Regions from separate parts of the Actinomadura sp. NAK00032 genome, predicted to be linked through region 2. Evidence: riboswitches for the same ligand, from Rfam matches in the RefSeq annotation. Region 2 holds a riboswitch; the other holds the start of a gene.

Region 1 (7,519 bases), 3.3 Mb from region 2:
CAGGGGCTGCTCTTCGACACGCAGGTGTCCGCGCCGCCGGAGGATGTCGGCTACCGGGGCCCGACGGCGTGCGCCGCGGCGGGGATCACCTACCGGCAGCTCGACTACTGGGCGCGCACGAAGCTGGTGGAGCCGAGCGTGCGCGCGGCGCAGGGATCGGGCAGCCAGCGGCTGTACAGCTTCCGCGACATCCTCGTGCTGAAGGTCGTGAAGCGGCTGCTGGACACGGGAGTGTCACTGCAGCAGATCCGGACGGCCGTGACCCATCTGCGGGACCGCGGCGTCCAGGACCTCGCGCAGATCACGTTGATGAGCGACGGCGTCAGCGTCTACGAGTGCACGTCCGCCGACGAGGTCGTCGACCTGCTGCAGGGCGGGCAGGGCGTGTTCGGCATAGCGCTCGGCCGGGTGTGGCAGGAGGTGGAGGGGAGCCTCGCGCGGCTTCCCGGTGAACGCGCCGCCGCGGACCCTATCGAGCACCCCCACGATGAGCTCGCCAACCGGCGCCGCGCGCGCCGGACCGGCTGACGCTCAGAGCGCCTCCTTGCGCTGGAGGAAGGCGAACGCCCCCCAGCCCGGCAGCACGGGCAGCCACAGCGTGAAGAGCCGGTAGAGCAGCACCGCGGACGTCGCGGTCTCCGCGGACAGCCCGGAGATCGTCAGCGCCAGGGTGAGGGCGCCCTCGACGGCGCCGAGACCGCCCGGCGTCGGCGCCGCAGATCCGACCGCGTTCGCGGTGAGGAACACCAGCACCACCGTCGTCCACGGCAGCGAACCGCCGAACGAGCGGATCGACGCGTCCAGGCACAGGACGAACGCCAGCGTCAGCAGCAGGCTCCCGCCGATCCCGGTGAACAGCTTCGTCGGGGACTGCAGGACGTCCACCAGGCGGGGCACCACGCCCGAGAACATGCTCCGCAGCCGCGAGGCCACCACCCGCCGGACGCGCGGGACGGTCAGCGCCAGCCCGGCGACCAGGCCCAGCACCAGCACCGCGATCACGATCGTGCGGGACGGCGCCAGGTCCTGCGTCGCCTTGGTCGTCGAGCCGGTGAGGAACCCGAACAGCACCAGCAGCAGGATGTGCGCGACCAGCCCGACGAGCTGCGACGCGCCCACGCTCGCGACGGCCAGCGCCGGCCGCACTCCCGAGCGCTGCAGGTAGCGGGTGTTGACCGCGACGCCGCCGACGGCCGCCGGCGCGACCAGCTTCACGAACGACGCGGCGAGCTGCACCAGCACCGTCCGGCCGAGCGGCAGCCGCTCCGGGACGAACCCCATCAGCATGAGCGCCGCCCCGACGTAGCTCAGCGCCGCCGCGCCGAGTGCCGCGGCGACCCAGTGCCAGCTCGCCGTGGCCGCCAGGTACCCGACGTCCAGGCTGGTCACCTGCGGGATGACGATGTAGGCGGCGATCGACAGCGCCACCACGCTGAAGATCGTCCGCGGCCGGAAGCGCTCCAGCCGGGCCGGGGCCGCCTCGGTCTCCGGCTTCAGCCGGACGATCTGCTCCCGGATGCGGGTGAGCAGGTCCCGGTCGCGCCTCAGCGCGGCGCGGGTCGTGCGGGACAGGGCGACGCGCTGCAGCAGCGGCACCGCCCCGCCCAGGGCCTCCTCGCCGAGCACGGACGCGGCCGTCCGCACCGCCCGCTCGGGGCCGGCCCGCAGCGCGAGGGTCGTGAGGAGCTGCGCCAGGTCCAGGCGCAGCACCAGGTCGCCGGCCGCCGTCTCCCCGGCCCGCAGGTCGGTGACGTAGGCGAGGCCGTCCTCGCCGATCAGCAGCGCGCGGTCCTCCAGCCGCCGGTGCGCGAGCCGGCCGCCCTGCATCGCGCGGAACTGCCGCCAGACGTCGGTGAGCAGCGCGTCGGTGACCTCGTCGTCCGGCACGTCGCCGAGCCGCCGGCCCGGCACGTGCTCGTAGGCCAGCAGCGCCGCCTCGGTGCCGACCTCGCAGGTGCCGGCCAGCCGCGGGGTCCGCACGCCGGCCGCGTCGACCGCGTACGCCATCAGCGACTCCTGCTCCAGGGACCGGCGCAGCGACCGCAGCGTCCGGCCGCTGGTCGCGGCGCGCAGCCGCAGCAGCCGCCAGATCCGGTACAGCAGCCCGGCGGTCTGCTGGTCCCGGTCCAGGACGCGGACCTCCAGGTCCCAGTCGCCGTGCGCGCCGCGCCCGGCGGGGACGCGGGCGCCGTACCCGCCGCCGGCGGACGGGCCGAGGACGACGCCGTAGCGGCGGCCGTCCTCGGTGTCGTCGGCGGGCTCGTCCAGCCGCGCGCCCCGCTCCGGCCGCAGCCCGAGCCGCTCCAGCGCCGCGACCACCGCCGTCCCGGACGGCCGGGGGTTCGGCGTGCCGACGGCGTACAGGGTGCCGTGGCCGATGGCGCGGCCGAGGAAGTAGGTGGCGGCGAGCGCGGCGACGGACGCGTAGGTCGCGGTGAGCCCGGTCAGCGCCGCCAGCCCGATCATGGTCCAGGTCACCGCCTGCCAGCGGGCGCGGCCCGCCATCCCGACGGCGGTGGCGAACGCGATCACCGGGGCGATGTCGGTGTGCACGGGCGCGGTCTCGGTGCCGCCCCAGATCAGCGAGTCCAGCACGCCGCCGGGGGCGGCCCGCACCACCAGGTCGTCCAGCCCCACCGTGATCCCGAACGCGATCACGGCGGCCAGCAGCGCGATCGCGACGCGCGTCCCGTCCTTGTGGAACAGCCGCTCCACCGCGAACGCGATCGGCACCGCCAGCACCCCGAAGCTGGATACCAGCGTCGCGAGCGTCAGCAGCAGCCGGGGCGCGTGCGCGGTGCCCTGGGCGATGTCGGTCTGCAGGCCGTGCGTGGTCTGCTGCGCGATCGACACCAGCAGCATCACCGCCGCCAGCCCGGCCAGCGACGCCGCGAACCTGATCGCGTCGGTCGGCCGGCGGATCCGGTCCGGCAGGGCGGGCTCGTCGACGGGCGCCCCGGCGGGCGCGTCCGGCCGCGGGCGCGCCGCGCCGTCGTGGGTCTGCGTCACGCCGCTACCGCCCGGACCGTCCGTCATCGTGATCAGCGTCCCAGAACCGGCGGCGCGCCGTCGAGCGCCGGGACGCCCCCCGGCCGGTCGCGTGCGCACCCCGCAGCCCCATCTCCGCCCCCGTGGCCCGAGGTCCGTCTTGTCCCAGGTGAGTCAGCACATCGTACCGGCCGGTACCGTCCCGGCACCGTGGGGACGTCCCCCGTGTCCGCGTGGGGCGCCGCGTCCCGCCGGGGGCCGCGGCGGCGGCCGGGACCGGTCTTTGGGTAGGGTTCGGTCAGGACATGCCGTCGACCCTGGGCGGGAGAGCCCCCGCGCCGCCAGCGCGGGGCGCCGAAGGGGCAACCTCCCCGGAACCTCTCAGGCAAAAGGACCGCTCGGGCGAGGCACCTCTGGAAAGCAGGCGTCGTTCCCCGCGCGCGGGGAACGCGGCTCACCGAAGGGGAAACCCCGCCGCGCGGGTGAAGCTCTCAGGTGCCGATGACAGAGGGGGAGACCGGCCGCCGGCCCGCGCGCCGGCGGTGGCCCTGAGCGACCGCAGCAGCCAGGAGGCTCTCCATGACCGCGCAGTTCTTCGCCCCCGTGGCTTCGCCGCAGCACGCCCGCACCGCGTTCGCCGACCGGCACATCGGCCCCGGCCCGGCCGACCGCGACCGGATGCTCGCCGCGATCGGCTACTCCGGCGCCGAGGCGCTGATCGACGCGGCGGTCCCCGCCGCGATCCGCACCTCCCGCCCGCTGGACCTGCCGCCCGCGCTGAGCGAGCCCGCCGCGCTGGCCCGGCTCCGCGAGCTGGCGTCCCGCAACACCGTGCTGACCTCCATGATCGGGCTCGGCTACCACGGGACGACGGTCCCCGGCGTGATCCTGCGCAACGTCCTGGAGAACCCCGGCTGGTACACCGCCTACACGCCCTACCAGCCGGAGATCTCCCAGGGGCGGCTGGAGGCGCTGCTGAACTTCCAGACGGTGGTCGCCGACCTGACCGGCCTGCCCGTCGCCAACGCCTCCATGCTGGACGAGGGCACCGCCGCCGCCGAGGCGATGGCCCTCGCGCACCGCGCCTCCAGGCGCAAGGACCCGGGGACGTTCCTCGTGGACGCCGACGCGCTGCCGCAGACGATCGAGGTCGTCCGGACGCGCGCCGTCCCGCTCGGCATCGAGGTGGTGACCGCCGACCTGTCCGGGGGCCTCCCGGACGGCGACTTCTTCGGTGTGCTGCTGCAGTACCCGGGCGCGTCCGGCGCCGTCCGCGACCTGGGGCCGGCGATCGCGCAGGCGCACGAGCGCGGCGCCAAGGCCGTCGTGGCCGCCGACCTGCTCGCGCTGACGCTGCTGCGCCCGCCGGGGGAGTCCGGCGCCGACATCGCGGTCGGGTCGTCGCAGCGGTTCGGCGTCCCCTACGGGTTCGGCGGGCCGCACGCCGGCTACATGGCGGTCGGCGAGGGCCTCCAGCGCCAGCTCCCCGGGCGCCTGGTCGGCGTGTCCGTCGACGCGGACGGCGCGCTCGCCTACCGGCTGGCGCTGCAGACCCGCGAGCAGCACATCCGCCGGGAGAAGGCGACCAGCAACATCTGCACCGCCCAGGTCCTGCTCGCCGTGATGGCGAGCATGTACGCGGTCTACCACGGCCCCGAGGGGCTGGCGGCGATCGCCCAGCGCGCCCACCGCCGCGCCGCCGAGATCGCCGCCGGGCTGCGGGCCGCCGGCGTCGAGGTCGTGCACGGCTCCTTCTTCGACACCGTCCTCGCCCGGGTGCCGGGCCGCGCCGCCGAGGTCGTCGCCGCCGCCCGCGAGCGCGGCGTCAACCTGCGGCCCGACGGCCCCGACCGCGTCGGGATCGCCTGCGACGAGACGACGCTCCCCGAGCACGTCACCGCCGTCCTGGAGGCGTTCGGCGCGGCCCCCGCCGGCGACGCCGCCGAGGCGATCCCGGACACGCTGCGCCGGGAGAGCCCCTACCTCACCCACCCGGTGTTCCACGCGCACCGCTCCGAGACGGCGATGCTGCGCTACCTGCGCCGCCTCCAGGACAAGGACATCGCGCTCGACCGCTCCATGATCCCCCTCGGCTCCTGCACGATGAAGCTGAACGCCACGACCGAGATGGAGCCGGTCACCTGGCCGGAGTTCGCCGACATCCACCCGTTCGCGCCGGTCGACCAGGCCGCCGGCCACCTGGAGCTGATCGGCGAGCTGGAGGACGCGCTCGCCGAGATCACCGGGTACGCGAAGGTGTCGGTGCAGCCGAACGCCGGCTCCCAGGGCGAGCTGGCGGGCCTGCTGGCGATCCGCGGCTACCACGCCTCCCGCGGCGAGGAGCACCGCGACGTCTGCCTGATCCCCTCGTCCGCGCACGGCACCAACGCCGCCAGCGCCGTCATGGCGGGGATGCGCGTCGTCGTCGTCAGGTGCGACGAGGGCGGCAACGTCGCCCTCGACGACCTGCACGCCAAGATCGAGGCGCACGGTGAGCGGCTCGCCGCGATCATGGTGACGTACCCGTCCACGCACGGCGTCTTCGAGGAGACGATCACCGAGGTGTGCGCGGCCGTGCACGCGGCCGGCGGCCAGGTCTACGTCGACGGCGCCAACCTCAACGCCCTGGTCGGCCTCGCCCGCCCCGGCGAGTTCGGCTCGGACGTCTCCCACCTGAACCTGCACAAGACGTTCTGCATCCCGCACGGCGGCGGCGGCCCGGGCGTCGGCCCGGTCGGCGTCCGCGCGCACCTCGCCCCGTTCCTGCCCAACCACCCGCTGCGGGGGGACAGTGGAGCGACGAGCGGAGCGAGTCCGTTGGATGGCGGAGGGCGGGGGCTGGAGGACGGTCCGGACAGCGGCGTCGGCCCGATCTCCGCGGCCCCGTGGGGCTCGGCGGGCATCCTGCCGATCTCCTGGGCCTACATCGCGATGATGGGCCCGGACGGGCTGCGCGCCGCCACCGAGGGCGCGATCATCGGTGCGAACTACCTCGCCGCCCGGCTCGCCCCGCACTACCCGATCCTCTACACCGGCCGCGACGGGCTCGTCGCGCACGAGTGCATCGCCGACCTCCGCAAGATCACCAAGGAGACCGGGATCACCGCCGAGGACGTCGCCAAGCGGCTCATCGACTACGGCTTCCACGCGCCCACCCTGTCGTTCCCGGTGGCCGGGACGCTGATGATCGAGCCGACCGAGTCCGAGGACCTCGCCGAGCTCGACCGGTTCTGCGACGCGATGATCGAGATCCGCCGGGAGATCCGGCGGGTCGCCGACGGCGGCTACGACCGCGAGGACAACCCGCTGAAGAACGCCCCGCACACCGCCGCCTGCCTGGTCTCCGACGACTGGAAGCACGCCTACACCCGCGAGGAGGCCGCCTACCCCGTCCCGTCGGTGCGGGAGGGCAAGTACTGGCCGCCCGTCCGCCGCATCGACCAGGCCTACGGCGACCGCAACCTCGTCTGCTCCTGCCCGCCCCCCGAGGCGTTCGAGGACTGAGCGTTCGAGGACGAGCCCCCGGGGACCGAGCCCCCGCCGGGACGGATATGTGATCTTGGTGGGGGTTTCGGGGTGTCGTCGCGGGACGCGGGGGCGCCGGGTCGCTAGTCTCTGTGCGGACTTCCACGAACCCCAGAGGGCAGGGGCCGATGAGCGAGTTGCCGGACGAGACGGCCGACCCGGCGCGGATGTGCGAGGAGGCCCGCGGCCTGGCCGAGGGCGGCGCGGCCGGGCGGGCGGCGCTGCTGTTCGAGAAGGTGCTCGCCATGGGCGAGACGCCGGTGCGGGCGCAGGCCGCGCTCGGGCTCGCCGTCGTCCTCGACGACGCCGGCGAGGTGGAGCGGGCCCGGGAGGCCGACGGCGTCGCGATCGCCACCGGCGACCCCGAGTACGGGCCGCGCGCCGCCTACCACCTGGCGCTCACCCATGAGCGGGCGGGTGAGCCGGAGCGGGCCGCGCCCGCCTGGCGCGCCGTGGTCGGCTTCGGCAACCCCGCCTACCTCCCGCCCGCGCACCTGGCGCTGGCCCGGATCGCCGACGACGGCGGCGACTTCGACGCGGCGCGCGAGCACTGGGAGGCCGCGGTCGCGACGGGCGACGCCGAGTACGGCCCGCTCGCCGCGCACGACCTCGCGCAGCGGCTGCTCGAGCGCGGCGACCCGGCGCGCGCGCAGAAGACCCTGGCCGCCGGGCTGCGGCTGATCGACCGCGAGGCCGCCCCGTACGCGTACGCGCGGCTCGCCGTCGCGCTCGGCATCTCCTACCTCGACCAGGCGATCGGCGCGTTCGGCGCGGCGCTGGCGGCCGAGCCCGCCGACCCGGAGACCGGGCCGCTGGCCACCGAGCTGCTGGCGCGGACGCTGCCGCTGCGCGGGCGCGGCGGCGAGGCCGGCGAGGTGTGGCGGCGCGGGCTCGCCGAGCCGGGCACCGCGCCGCAGGTGCGCGCCAGGCTGCGCCGCGACTTCGGCGAGGACGACGGCGGCGCCGACCTGTGGTGGGAGCCGGTCGTCGAGCAGGCCGTGTCGGA
Region 2 (7,519 bases):
GTGCCGTCCGCCGAGGTCCGGCGCGCCTTCATGCTGCGCGGCTCCCTGGGCCCAGTGGCCACCGCCGCCCTGGCCGACGGCGTCGCCGCCCTCCGCGCCTTCACGTTGGAGGTGGGCCGCCCGGTCAAACCCATGCTGGCCGCCTCGGCCCCGTCCACCGACGAGGCGTTCGCCAAGCTCAAGGCCGAAGCGGCGGTCGAATGGAAGCTCGACGGCATCCGAGCCCAGATCCACATAGCCGACGGCGAAGTACACATCTTCACCCGCACTCTGGACGAGATCACCACCCGCCTCCCCGAGGTGGTGGAGGCGGTGAAGGCACTCCCCGTCCACAAGGCCGTCTTCGACGGCGAACTGATAGCCCTACGCCCGGACGGCACCCCCCACCCCTTCCAAGTGACCGCCGCCCGCACCGCCACCCGCACCACGAAGACCACCGACCAGGTCCCCCTGAGCATCTACATCTTCGACGTCCTCTACCTGGAGGAGACCCCCACCCCCACCGAACCCGCCCCAAGCACTCCAGGCAGCACAAGCAGCACGGGTGAGGTGGCCGACGGTGCTGCCGACGACGTCGGCGGGGAGTCTGTGGCCGGCGGGGATTTGCTGGATGCGCCGGGGGTTGAGCGGAACGCGGCGCTGGCGCGGGTCGTGCCGGAGGGGTTGCGGATGCCGCGGGTCGTCACCGGGGATCCTGTGCGGGCCAAGGAAGTGTTCGACGAGGCTGTGGCGCGGGGGCATGAGGGGGTTGTGGTCAAGTCGCTCGGCACGCCGTACACGGCCGGGCGGCGCGGGGCCGGGTGGATCAAGGTGAAGCCCCGGCACACCCTCGATCTCGTGGTGCTGGCCGTGGAGTGGGGGCACGGGCGGCGGCAGGGGTTGCTGTCCAATCTGCATCTGGGTGCGCGGGATCCCGAGACCGGCGGGTTCGTGATGCTCGGGAAGACGTTCAAGGGGCTCACGGACGAGCTGCTCGCGTGGCAGACGAAGAAGCTCCGCGAGTTGGCCGTGCGGGAGGACGACTGGGTCGTGCACGTCCGGCCCGAGCTGGTCGTGGAGATCGCGTTCGACGGCGTGCAGCACAGCCCGCGCTACCCGGGCGGCATCGCGCTGCGGTTCGCGCGGGTGCTGCGGTACCGGCCCGACAAGAGCGCCGGCGAGGCCGACACGATCGAGACCGTGCGCGCCGTCGCCCCCGTCATGGACTAGGCGTTCCCGTCATGGACTAGGCGTCGCGCTTGCCCGGGGTCGGGGCGGCGGGCTTCTCCGGGGGCGGCGGGACGCGGCCGCCGGGGCGCAGGCGCCCCGCGAAGTCGTCGCGCGGGCGGCGGGCGCGGCGGGCGGCGGCGCGGGCGCGCATGCGGGACGCGGCGCGGCTGCCCACGCCGGGCAGGGTGCGGGTCGTCTCGCGGCGGGCGGCGGCGCCGCCGCGCGCGGCGAACTGGCGGCGGACGCCGCGGGCCGCGCGGCGGGCGGCGCGGCGCTCGGCCCGGCGGTCGGCGCGGGCCCTGGCCTTGCGCTGGGCGCGGGCGCCGGCGCGGCGCTCCGCCCGTTCGAGGCGGCGCAGCCGGGCGCGCTCGGCGGCGTCGGCGCCGCGCTGCAGCAGCTCGGGCGGAAGGAGGTCGTGCCGTCCCGCGATGAACTCCTGCACCCAGATCTTGCCGCGGATCAGCGGGCGGCGGAACTGCCGCTCGCGCCGGACGGCCCGCTGGTGGCGGCGCGAGTCGGGGGCGTAGCGCCAGCGCGCCCAGGGTGAGCCCGGCCGCGCCACCCGGATCGCGCCGACGATCAGCAGGGCGGGCATGAACAGGCCGATGAGGCCCGTCCAGATCTTGCCCTTGAGCAGGGTGATCACCGCGAACACCAGGTTCACGACGAGGGACGCGACGTAGACGCGGGTGAGGATGCCGGTGCCGGGGTCGGGCGCGATGCCCTCGTAGCCCAGCGGGCGGATGCCGAGCAGGAGCAGGCCCGTGACGGCGATCGCGACGAACACCGCGTCGACGGACGCGCGGCCCTTCTCCGTCCAGTACACGTCGCTGAGGTGCAGGATCAGGGCGAACTCGTCCAGCACGAGGGCGGAGCCCATGCCGAAGACGACGGCGGCCGCCACGTTGAGGCCGGTGTAGGCGTCCGGGACGGCGAGGCTCCCCACGCCGCCCGCCAGCATCAGCACCACGCCGAACACGACGTGGTGGATGTGCAGGTCGCCCGCGGTGATGTTGCGGAACCACCAGCGCACGTCCGCGCGGATGAGCCGCACGTTGATCCGCGTCAGCACGAACGTGACGAGGAACGCGACGAAGAAGCCGAACAGCGGCAGCCGCCCGGCCGCCGTGATCCGCTCGTCGAACATCTCGATCATCTGCCCCCCGATGCCTCCATCATGCACCGCGACATGCACGGATATCGTGGGACCCGGCCGATCAGCGACGATCGAGGGGAAGGCCGCCGTGAGCCGTACCGTGGACCGCTGCGATCCCGGATACCGGGCGTGGATCGCCGAGGCGATCCGGCTCGTCGACGCCGACGCCAACCGCAGCGCCGACACGCACCTGCACGTGTTCCCGCTGCCGCCGGAATGGGGCATCGACCTCTATCTGAAGGACGAGTCCGTCCACCCGACCGGTTCGCTGAAGCACCGGCTCGCCCGGTCGCTGTTCCTGTACGGGCTCGCGAACGGCTGGATCCGGCAGGACACGACGGTCATCGAGGCGTCCAGCGGGTCCACGGCGGTGTCGGAGGCGTACTTCGCGCGGCTGCTCGGGCTGCCGTTCATCGCGGTGATGCCCGCCTCGACCAGCCCGGAGAAGATCCAGCTGATCGAGTTCCAGGGCGGCCGCTGCCATCTGGTGGACGACCCGTCCTCGATCTACGACGAGTCGCGGCGGCTCGCGGCCGAGTGCAACGGCCACTTCATGGACCAGTTCACCTACGCCGAGCGCGCGACGGACTGGCGCGGCAACAACAACATCGCCGAGTCGATCTTCGAGCAGATGCGGCTGGAGCGGTTCCCGGAGCCGTCCTGGGTGGTGGTCGGCGCGGGCACCGGCGGGACGTCCGCGACGATCGGCCGGTACGCCCGGTACCGGATGTTCCAGACGCGGCTCGCCGTCGTCGACCCGGAGGGCTCGGCGTTCCACGGCTCGTTCGCCGACGGCGACCCGGAGCGGACGGCGGCGGGCTCGCGGATCGAGGGCATCGGCCGGCCGCGCGTCGAGCCGTCGTTCCTGCCGACCGTCATCGACCGGATGATCCAGGTGCCGGACGCGGCGTCCGTCGCGGCGATGCGCTGGACGAGCGAGGTCAGCGGCCGCAGCGTCGGCGGCTCGACCGGCACGAACATGTGGGGCGCGGCGGAGCTGATCGCGCAGATGCGGGCGCGCGGCGAGCGCGGCAGCGTCGTCACGCTGATCTGCGACGGCGGCGAGCGCTACGCGGGCACCTACGGGTCGGACGCGTGGCTGGCCGGGCAGGGCCTCGACATAGCGCCCTACCTGGCCGCGCTGAACGCGTTCCTGAAGACCGGCGAGCTGCCCGCTACCCCGTGACGGTGACCGGGTTCACCAGGTCGGCGTAGATCAGCAGGCCGCCCATGACGATCAGCACGACCGCCATCACGTACGTCACCGGCAGCGCCTTGGCGACGTCCACGTAGCCGGGGTCGGGGCGGCGGAAGACCTTCGCGAACGCCTTCTTCACCGCCTCCAGCAGCGCGCCGGCGATGTGGCCGCCATCCAGCGGCAGCAGCGGGACGAGGTTGAACAGCCCGACCGCGAGGTTCAGCGAGCCGAGCAGCATCACGAAGAAGGACACCTTCTCCGCGTTGGTGTAGTCGTCGGAGGCGGCGACCTCGCCGCCGATCCGGCTGACGCCGACGACGCCGACCGGGCCGTTCGGGTCGCGCTTCTCGTCGCTGAAGGCGGCGTTCCAGACGCCGACCATCTTCTGCGGCATCCGCACCAGGGCGCCCGCGGTGCGGCTGGTCAGGTCGACCATCGTGCTCGCGACCGCGCCGGGGCCCTGCCGCTCGATCGCGCTGGTCGGGGTGATGCCGAGGAACCCGACGTTGACGATCTTGTCCTGGTCCTCCAGGTCGTACATCTGGTTGCGGGTGACCGGCACGTTCAGCTGGACGTCCCGCCCGTCCCGCTCGACGGTCATCGGGACGGTCTTGCCGCCGTTGTCGCGGATCAGCACCCGCAGCTCGTCGTAGTCGTCGATCTTCTTGCCGCCGAACGCGACGATCTCGTCGCCGGGCTTGAGCCCCGCCTGCGCGGCCGGGGTCGGCGTGGCGTTCGCCGGGCACTCCTTCGTCTGGGACTGGCTGGCGGGCACCATGCATTCGAGGACCTCGCCGATCACCGGCTGCGCCCGCATGGTGCCGATGCCCATCAGCAGGATGGCGAAGAACATCACCGACAGCAGCAGGTTCATCGCGGGCCCGCCGAACATGATGAGCAGCTTCTGCCACCACTTCTTGGCGTAGAACACGCGGTCCTCGTCGCCGGGGCGGATCTCCTCCAGCGCGGCGCCGCGCGCCGACTCGATGAGGCCCTGCCACGGCCCGGTGCTGACCTGCCGCACCTGCCCGGGCGCGTCGCCCTTGCGCGGCGGCAGCATCCCGATCATGCGGATGTAGCCGCCGAGCGGGATCCACTTCACCCCGTACTCGGTCTCGCCCTTGCGCTTGGACCACATCGTCGGGCCGAACCCGACCATGAACTGGGTGGTCCGCACCTTGAACAGCTTGGCGAACGAGAAGTGCCCGAGTTCGTGCAGCGCGATGGACACCAGCAGGCCGAAGAACAGGATCAGCATCCCTGCCAGGTAGACCATCCGGCATGCCCCTCAGCTCGTCCGCCCGCGCCCACCGCGGGTGATCTCCAACGACCAACTCAGAGTACGCGACCCGTCCTGTCCTGGTTTAAGACAATCAACGAACCGGTGCCGCGGGGACGTCCGATCGGGGCGCCCGATTTGAGGAGAGGTGCTAAGTCGCGGCGGCGGCATTGGCATGCGCCTTGATAGCGGCGGGGCGGCCGACGCGCGCATGATGAGCGATCTCACCCCGGTCCATGGAGGTAGTCACCTTGAAGCGCGGTCTTGTAGCGGTGCTGGCGCTGGGTCTGGCGCTCAGCGGGTGCGGAGGCTCCGACGACGGCGGCGGGGACGCGGGGGCGTCGGCGCCGCCCACGCCGGCGGCCTCGGCACCGGCTTCGGCGCCGTCCGGGACGGCGTCCGACAAGGGAAACGCCACGGCCACGCCCGTCCCGCCGGGGGTGTCGAAGGCGACCAAGGCGTTCAACGACTGCATGCACGAGCAGGGCGTGGAGCTGCCGTCGCCGAACCCGACGTACACCCCCGCGAAGAAGGACCTGGAGAAGATCAAGGCGGCGCTGCGGACCTGCGTGAAGTCGATGTCGGCGTCGCCGCCGCCGACGGAGTGAGGGCGGGCGGTCGCCGGGTGGTCGCCGGGCGGGGCCGCTGCTAGATTTGGCGGAAAGCCGTTGACCCCGTGCGGGAGAGTCCCACGCAGCCGGTGTGGGACGCCGAAGGAGCAAATCCTCCCCGGAACCTCTCAGGCCCACGGACCGCACGGGCAAGGCGACCTCTGGAAAGCGGGGACCCGGTCCCCCGCCGAAGGTGAAAACCCGCCGCCCGGCGGCGGGTGAAGCTCTCAGGCGCCGATGACAGAGGGGGAGGCACCGAAACGCCCGGTGCGCGAGTGGGACGATGGACCACGCGCGCCCGTGACGAAGGAGCCGAACCCATGTCCGCCGAACCCATGTCCGCCGAACCGAAGACCACTCCGCTGCACGACGTCCACCAGGACCTCGGCGCGAACCTCGTCGACTTCGCCGGCTATCTGATGCCGCTGCGCTACAAGAGCGAGACCGCCGAGCACCAGGCCGTCCGCACCGGGGCCGGCCTGTTCGACCTGTCGCACATGGGGGAGATCTTCCTCTCCGGGCCGGACGCGGGAGCCGCGCTCGACTACGCGCTGGTCGGGAACCTGTCGCCGATGGCGGTCGGCAAGGCCCGCTACACGATGATCTGCGCGCCGGACGGCGGCGTCCTCGACGACCTGATCGTCTACCGGCTGGCGGACGAGACCTGGATGGTCGTCGCGAACGCGGCCAATTCCGACGTCGTCCGGGACGCCCTGGCCGAGCGCGCCACCGGCTTCGAGGCGGCCGTCGACGACCGTTCGGCCGCGTACGCGCTGATCGCGCTGCAGGGCCCGCGCTCGCAGGGAATTCTCGAAGAGTTCACCGACGCGCCGGTGGGCGGCCTCAAGTACTACGCGATCCTCGCCGGACGCGTCGCGGGCGTCGACGCGCTGATCGCCCGCACCGGCTACACCGGCGAGGACGGCTTCGAGCTGTTCGTGGACGCCGCCGACGCCGTCGCGCTGTGGCGGGCGCTCGCCGCGGTCGACGGGGTCGTCCCGGCGGGCCTCGCCGCGCGCGACTCGCTGCGCCTCGAAGCGGGCATGCCGCTGTACGGCAACGAGCTGACCGCCGAGACGACGCCGTTCGAGGCGGGCCTCGGCCGGGTCGTGAAGCTGGACAAGACGGTCGATTTCGTGGGCAAGACCACCCTGGCGGCGCAGGCCGCGACGCCTCCGGGCCGTAGGCTCGTGGGGCTGGTCGCGCGCGGGCGTCGCGCGCCGCGGAAGGGGTACCAGGTCGTCACGTCCGGCGGCACGCCGTGCGGGGTCGTGACGAGCGGGGCCCCTTCCCCCACACTGGGCAGGCCGATCGCCCTGGCGTACCTCGACAGCGGCGTCGAGGAGACGGACCTGGCCGTGGACGTCCGCGGCCGGCCCGAGCCGGTGGACGTGGTGGCCCTGCCCTTCTACAAGCGTTCCTGAGAGAGAGAAGAGATCGTGAGCGTTCCGGAGCAGCTCCGCTACAGCGAAGAGCACGAGTGGGTGTCCGGCATCGGGGGTGAGGACGGCATCGTCACCGTCGGCATCACCGCGCACGCCGCCGACGCCCTCGGGGAGATCGTCTACCTCGAGCTGCAGCCCTCCGAGGGCGACGCCGTCGAGGCGGGCGAGCCCTGTGGCGAGGTCGAGTCCACCAAGTCCGTCAGCGACCTCTACTCTCCGGTCAGCGGCGAGATCACCGCGATCAACTCCGCCGTGGTGGACGAGCCGAAGGTCATCAACGACGACCCGTACGGCGAGGGCTGGATCTTCAAGGTCCGGATCTCCGACGAGCCCGGCGACCTGCTCGACTCCGCCGCCTACGAGAAGCTGATCGAGGAGTCATGAGCCTCTACGAGTCGCTGGCCGCCGCCGACCCCGAGGTCGCCGAGGCCGTCGGCGCGGAGCTGCGCCGCCAGCAGTCCACGCTGGAGATGATCGCGTCGGAGAACTTCGCGCCGGTCTCGGTGCTGGAGGCGCAGGGCTCCGTCCTGACCAACAAGTACGCCGAGGGCTACCCCGGCCGCCGCTACTACGGCGGCTGCGAGTTCGTCGACGTCACCGAGCAGCTCGCGATCGACCGCG

The links. Region 2 has a riboswitch for glycine ahead of gcvT (glycine cleavage system aminomethyltransferase GcvT). Riboswitches for the same ligand answer to the same signal wherever they lie in the genome.
Region 1: linked by a shared signal. The riboswitch ahead of gcvP (aminomethyl-transferring glycine dehydrogenase) and the one ahead of gcvT (glycine cleavage system aminomethyltransferase GcvT) in region 2 are both predicted to bind glycine.

Annotation. Positions count from the first base shown of each region.
Region 1 is NZ_CP054932.1:4,439,217-4,446,735, forward strand. Features, by position in the region: gene HUT06_RS20605 (MerR family transcriptional regulator) at 1-528, shown strand, start outside; gene HUT06_RS20610 (lysylphosphatidylglycerol synthase transmembrane domain-containing protein) at 532-3,036, opposite strand; glycine riboswitch at 3,301-3,395, shown strand; gene gcvP (aminomethyl-transferring glycine dehydrogenase) at 3,568-6,492, shown strand; gene HUT06_RS20620 (lipopolysaccharide assembly protein LapB) at 6,642-7,519, shown strand, end outside.
Region 2 is NZ_CP054932.1:7,727,201-7,734,719, forward strand. Features, by position in the region: gene HUT06_RS35350 (ATP-dependent DNA ligase) at 1-1,209, shown strand, start outside; gene HUT06_RS35355 (hypothetical protein) at 1,226-2,365, opposite strand; gene HUT06_RS35360 (PLP-dependent cysteine synthase family protein) at 2,454-3,551, shown strand; gene HUT06_RS35365 (RIP metalloprotease) at 3,541-4,839, opposite strand; gene HUT06_RS35370 (hypothetical protein) at 5,079-5,450, shown strand; glycine riboswitch at 5,512-5,607, shown strand; gene gcvT (glycine cleavage system aminomethyltransferase GcvT) at 5,774-6,877, shown strand; gene gcvH (glycine cleavage system protein GcvH) at 6,893-7,282, shown strand; gene glyA (serine hydroxymethyltransferase) at 7,279-7,519, shown strand, end outside.